2 regions of the Ferdinandcohnia sp. QZ13 genome follow, and region 1 is predicted to be linked to the other one. Evidence: riboswitches for the same ligand, from Rfam matches in the RefSeq annotation. Region 1 holds a riboswitch; the other holds the start of a gene.
The links. A riboswitch is a leader RNA that binds a small molecule or an ion and turns the genes downstream of it on or off. The one in region 1 is predicted to bind S-adenosylmethionine.
Positions count from the first base shown of each region.

Region 2: it holds a riboswitch for S-adenosylmethionine, as region 1 does, so the genes downstream of both, RGU12_RS09320 (YezD family protein) here and RGU12_RS07300 (cyclase family protein) in region 1, are expected to answer to the same signal.

Region 1 covers NZ_JAVIVW010000001.1:1,512,963-1,516,139, reverse strand. Annotated here, with positions in the region: gene RGU12_RS07310 (sodium:solute symporter family protein) at 1-678, shown strand, start outside; gene RGU12_RS07305 (DMT family transporter) at 810-1,688, shown strand; SAM riboswitch class I at 1,769-1,870, shown strand; gene RGU12_RS07300 (cyclase family protein) at 1,958-2,710, shown strand; gene RGU12_RS07295 (5-methyltetrahydropteroyltriglutamate--homocysteine S-methyltransferase) at 2,792-3,177, shown strand, end outside.
Region 2 covers NZ_JAVIVW010000001.1:1,914,148-1,917,324, forward strand. Annotated here, with positions in the region: gene RGU12_RS09310 (LLM class flavin-dependent oxidoreductase) at 1-853, opposite strand, end outside; gene ssuE (NADPH-dependent FMN reductase) at 874-1,425, opposite strand; gene RGU12_RS09320 (YezD family protein) at 1,591-1,770, opposite strand; SAM riboswitch class I at 1,904-2,004, opposite strand; gene RGU12_RS09325 (SH3 domain-containing protein) at 2,423-3,177, opposite strand, start outside.

The DNA of each region.
Region 1 (3,177 bases):
TTCTTACCAATGGTTGCAGCACCATTAATTTTTAGTGATTTAAGTGATCCAGCTCAACAATTATATCCAATGTTAACTCAAACATTCTTGCCAGCTGGTCTAGTTGGATTAGTTTTAGCATCTATGTTTGCAAGTACAATGGGTATGACTGTATCTGATATTAACGCTTTAACAGCAGTTGTTCAACGTGATATCTTACCAGTTCTAAATAAGAAATTTAAAGAAATGAAAGAAAATGTAGATAAAAAGTCTCTTTGGGTTGCACGTGGTTTAACAATTATGTTTACCGTTATTACCATGATTGTTGGTATTAACCAACAACATTTTGGTGGTGTACTTGGTCTCGTAATAACTTGGTTCTCAGCATTAGTTGGTCCAATGGCAGTACCTTTACTATTTGGTTTATTCTCTAAGTTTAAATACAGCAATGGAAAAGTAGCCATTTATTCTATCGTAGCGGGTATCGTTGGTTTTGCTATCACACAATTAACCGACATTATCCCTACGGATGTGGAAACTGCTTTCCCATTAATCGTAACAACAATTGTATTCTTTGCGGGAGGTTACATCAATAAACGTAGAGGTGTTACCGTTTCACCTGAAGTTGAGGAGCTATTAAACTTCTTAGATACAGGAAAAGAAGATAAAAAAGCTGACAATGTAAAAAAAGCAATCTAACATGATGAAAACAGAAGACCTCGTTATTGAGGTCTTCTGTTTTTTACATTAAAATGGGACGGAGGGACAGGTACCTTGTCCCGAATTTTTATTGGGACAAGGTGTTCCCATGACCTATTAGGAGAAGGATTATGAAGGCAAAGTTTATTTTTATTATTGTGATGCTGATTTTTGGTAGCATTGGTTTGTTTGTGAAGAATATTGATTTGTCCTCTAGCGAAGTTGCTTTGTTCAGGGGAGCATTTGGTAGTTTATTTTTAATTGGTGCTAGTTTTCTAGTCAAGCAGAAGTTTTCATTCAAAACGTCAAAGAAGAACCTAATCTTACTCCTTTTATCGGGGGCAGCATTAGGCTTTAATTGGATTTTTTTATTTGAGTCATATCGGTATACAACGATTGCCAACGCCACTCTTAGTTATTATTTTGCCCCGGTGTTTGTGATGATTTTGGCACCTTTTTTACTGAAGGAAAAATGGACATGGATGAAGGGACTCAGTATTATTCTCGCATTTTTGGGATTGCTTTTGGTCGTTAATCCTGGAGGTGGAGTGGCCGTTGGGGCTTATACCCATTCTGTTGGTATTATGTATGGATTATTGGCTGCGGCTTTCTACACAAGTGTGATTCTCATGAATAAATTTATTAAAGATCTATCAGATTTTGAAACGACAATTATGCAGCTATTAACTGCCTCAATTGTATTGTTTCCATATATCCTCGGAACTCAAAACTTGAATTACTCCGGTTTGGGACTGCAATCTATTAGTCTATTACTGATTGTAGGAATTATTCATACTGGGGTTGCGTACCTTTTATATTTTTCAGTGTTGAAAAAATTAAAGGGGCAAACAATCGCGGTAATGAGTTATATTGATCCCATTTCCGCTGTGATCATGGCGGCTATCATTTTGAATGAGAATATGGGCTTTGTTCAAATGGTGGGTGGAGTCTTAATATTGGGGTCAACTTTCATTAGTGAGATTAATTGGAAGAGATTAAGAAGGTCATAGAACTTTATAAAAAACATTGTAGTTGACAATGAACTTTTTTTGGTCTAATGTTTAATACATAATTAAATATATTCGAAATTTTCTTATCCAGAGAGGTGGAGGGACTGGCCCTTTGAAGCCTCGGCAACAGACTAGGTAAAGTACTGTGCCAATTCCAGTAGCAAGAAGCTTGAAGATAAGAAGAGCGGCACTTTCATTTGTCTTTTCAACCCTCTTCTTATTTTCAAGAAGAGGGTTTTTGCATATCCATTATAAATTGAGGTGATTGTATGTCGACGGTAAGAACTGAAAATGAATTATTAAAGGCATTTGAGATCCTAAAAAGTAAAGAATGGGTTGATCTCACACATACGTTTGGTCCGGATTCTCCCCATTTCTCAGCTTTTAATGATGCTGAATTTAAAACACTTTTTACACATGAGGATGGCTTTTTTGCACAAAGTTTTACTTTTCCAGGACAGTACGGAACGCATATTGATGCACCCATTCATTTTGTTCCTAATCAACGTTATTTAGAGGAATTAGAGTTAAAGGAACTTGTTCTCCCCCTTGTTGTAATTGATAAGTCAAAGGAAGCAGAAGAGAATCATGATTTTAATTTAAGTGTTGATGACATCCTGAAGTTTGAAGAAGAACATGGGGAAATTGAAGCAGGTACCTTTGTTGCATTGAGAACGGACTGGAGCAAGCGCTGGCCAAACAAAGAGGCATTTGAAAATAAAGATTCTGATGGCAATAGTCACGCTCCAGGTTGGGGAATAGAGGCACTAAAGTTTTTATTTGAAGAAAGAAATATCAAAGCTGTTGGCCATGAAACGTTTGATACAGATGCAGCTATTGATTATAGGAAAAATGGTTCACTAATTGGTGAATATTATGTTCTTGAGCAAGATACATTTCAAATAGAATTATTAACTAACCTAGATAAGGTACCGGCAAAGGGGGCAGTAATATTTAATATTTGTCCTAAGCCGGAAAAAGGAACTGGGTTTCCGGTACGTTCATTTGCTATTTTGCCATAGGTGGACAGAGGGTTCTTTGAATAAGGAAACTGCCCGCGTCCCTAAGATAATGACAGATTAATAAAAGGAGAGAAAAATAAAATGACAACAACATTAGTAAAAGCACCATTCCGCGCAGATCATGTAGGAAGTTTATTACGTCCAGAAAGAATTCATCAGGCTAGAAAGGATTTTCAAGTAGGAACCATTACAGCACAGGAACTTCATGAAATTGAAACAGAAGAAATTAAAAAGAGTGTTGATAAACAAATCGAAATTGGCTTACAAGCCGTTACAGATGGGGAATATCGCCGCAGATTTTGGCATACAGATTTCTTAGAGCACTTAAACGGAGTAGAGGGCTATGTTCCGGAACATGGATTTAAATTCAAAGGGGAAGAAACAGAAGCCTATGACGTGCGTGTGATCGGGAAAATTTCATTTAACCCTGACCACCCACATGTGAAAGACTTTATTGAATTCAAGGA
Region 2 (3,177 bases), 400 kb from region 1:
TCGGAGTAATACAAGTAAGAATTTTTATTTCCTCTGGTGTCCTACCTGCCTTTATTGCCTCTTCACGGAGTTTTTTTACAGAATGCCTAGCAGCGTTTTTAGTCGGTGCCCCAATAAAGATAAGCTCAGCATTTTGACCAGCAAAAGCGCGGCCTTTTGTGGAAGTTCCTGCCTGATAGAGTACCGGCGTTCTTTGTGGAGAAGGCTCACATAGGTGTGCTCCTGGGACTTTAAAATATTTGCCTTCATGGTTGATATCATGGACCTTACTTGGGTCTGCAAAAATTTGATTCTGTTTGTCTACTAAAACTGCATTATCCTCCCAGCTACCTTCCCATAACTTATAGCAAACTTGTAAATATTCTTCAGCAATATCGTACCGCTCATCATGTTTAATTTGGTCTTCCAATCCCATATTCACAGCGGCGCTTTTTAAGTAAGAAGTGACAATATTCCAGCCGACACGCCCCTTTGTAATATGATCCAGCGTCGACATCCTGCGAGCAAATGTATAAGGATGCTCATGCGTGACAGATGCCGTAACTCCGAATCCTAAATGCTTTGTCACCGCTGACATTAATGGCACAACAAGGGATGGGTCATTTACAGGTGTTTGGGTACCCTGACGGATAGCGGCATCTCTAGAGCCTTGATACACATCATAAGGCCCCAGTACATCTGCTAGAAATATTGCATCGAATCGACCCTTCTCTAAAAGCTTTGCTAGTTCAATCCAATATTCACTATCTTTATAGCGGTGTGATTGATCCTCTGGATGTGTCCACAGACCTGGAGATTGATGCCCCACACAGTTCATATCAAATGCATTTAAATAAATTCTTTTCTTTGTCATTGTTATTAGCTCCTTTTTTATTAATGTTTTAAAGCAAAAGCTTTATTCTGTTTGACTGCTTCAACAAAGTAATAAAGCTCTTTTTTCAGTCTTTCTAACACATTTACATCGGTAATAGGGGTAATCACTTGTGTTTTATCGATTTGGCAATCTTGGAAGTAAACTCCTTGCATGCTTTGCCCCTTTAATGCGGCCAATAATGGTTTGAGGCTGAAGTCAATTGCTAGTAAATGTGCTGGGCTTCCGCCTGTCATAATTGGCAAAACGGTTTTTCTTGCTAACACATCTTGTGGCAGCAAATCTAGTACAGCTTTCAGCACTCCTGTGTACGCTGCCTTGTAAACGGGCGATCCTACAATCACACCTTCTGCCCCTTGGATTAATGAAGTTAGATCCTTAATGGCTGGACTATCAAACTTCAGATTAAATATGTCATCAGAAGGAATATCTCTCACGGATACATGTGTGATTGTAAAACCTTCCTGTTTAAGCTTTTTCCCTACAAACTGTAGAACCAAATCCGTTCTAGAACTTTCTGAAGGACTTCCCGATAAAATAACGATTTCGCTCATTTTGATCATCCTTTCTCCTTTTTATTGAAATCTTTTCTTATGAGTTATTGAACCATCAACCTCCCCCTTCCAAAGAAAAAAGGAAATAAAAAAGACATCTTTATTCAAAACGTCAATCGTGGACGCTTTGAAAATAAAGATGCCTTTAGTGGTCTAATCGGCAAATTATTTTTTCGTGGTTTGTTTTTGGGATGATGTGGATTTTTGTAATGAAAAACGCTTCTTTTCCGTCGCATCAATTTGGGTGATTTCCCCATTATGGACAGTAATTACAATTGATCCAAATTCTAGATTCTCCAAGGTTGATAAAATATGTTTCACCTTTTGTTCCTCAAGTTTTGCCATGTCACTCCTCCTTGTACAAGATGTATATCATTTCATTGCCCTGGTTGACCAGTATGGCAGATGTTCATTTTGGCCAAAATAAAAACCCTCTTCTAACAAGAAGAGGGCATACATGCATAGTTCGAATACGCTCTTCTTATCTTTCAAGCAAAATGCTTGCTGGAATTGGCACAGTACATAATGTCTGTTGCCGAGGCTTCGTCGGGCCAGTCCCTCCGCCTCTCTGGATAAGAATCAATAGGTAATTAAGTTGTTGTTTGTTGATATAAAATTACATGGAATTTTACATTCTGTCAATCACTTTATCCAAAAATTTTTAAAAGAGGGAACTTTTAGTTATTTAGTCATAGTTGCGTTCATGAGTTTGGGTATGATGATAGAACTCTTGGGACATAAACACTTTTTTGGGTTTGGAGATTATTGATAAAACTAACAGCTTATACACTATTTATATGCGGACTATTGGAGATTACTGGTAATATCCATAACTTAAACACTTTTTATGCTAAGACTTCTGGAGATTACTGGCGATACTTATAACTTAAATACTCTTTATGCTTAGGCTTCTGGAAATAACCGGTAATACTTATAGCTTAAATACACTTTATGCCAAGACTTCTGGATATTACTGGTAATACTTATCTTTAGAAGTTTAGTATTTGTTCAGCTCTTGTACAGGCGTCTGAAGAATAACAGGATTTTTTGCGGGATCTAACCACTTCAAAAGTTTAATTACATTTGCTTCCGATGTTGCAGTACACCCCAATGTATAACCACTGCCAACATGGAAGAATATCGCACTTCCTTTATAGGGAGTTCGCTCTGTATTGTAGTTGATCACAAATCCATAGGTATATAGACGATGCATCATATTCTCTGCGCTTTTCCACTGACCTTGGGTTTCATTTCTTGACTGCCATGAGTTGTAAAGTGGGGACTCTGGATCATCTACCCATACATCATCATTTGTAATGTTTCGGAAAGGTAATTTTGTACCCGGATTTCCTTTTTGTCCAAAAGCTGTTCCGATTGTATATTTTCCTACAGGTGATTTACCATCTCCTTCTTTTTTGTTGGATGCAAAGCCATTTTTTCCGATATAGCCAGTAGTGTTCAAAATCGGATTCCATTTTCCATTTGCATCCTTCTCAAACGCTTGAATCGTTGCGTGATTGGTGTTGTATCCATCTGTAGTTACAAGAATAAGCTGGTGGTTTCCATTAACCGTTTTTAATGTATCAGCGATATTCCCACTTTTTTCAGGTTTCGTTCCAGTAGTTGTAGATGGGGCCGGTGTAGCACCCACAACGCTTTTTTCAACAATAGGTTTTGTATCGGATAAGTATTCACTATACACCCAGCCTGTTTTATCATTCATTTTTACTTTGCTCCAAGAATCGGTAACCT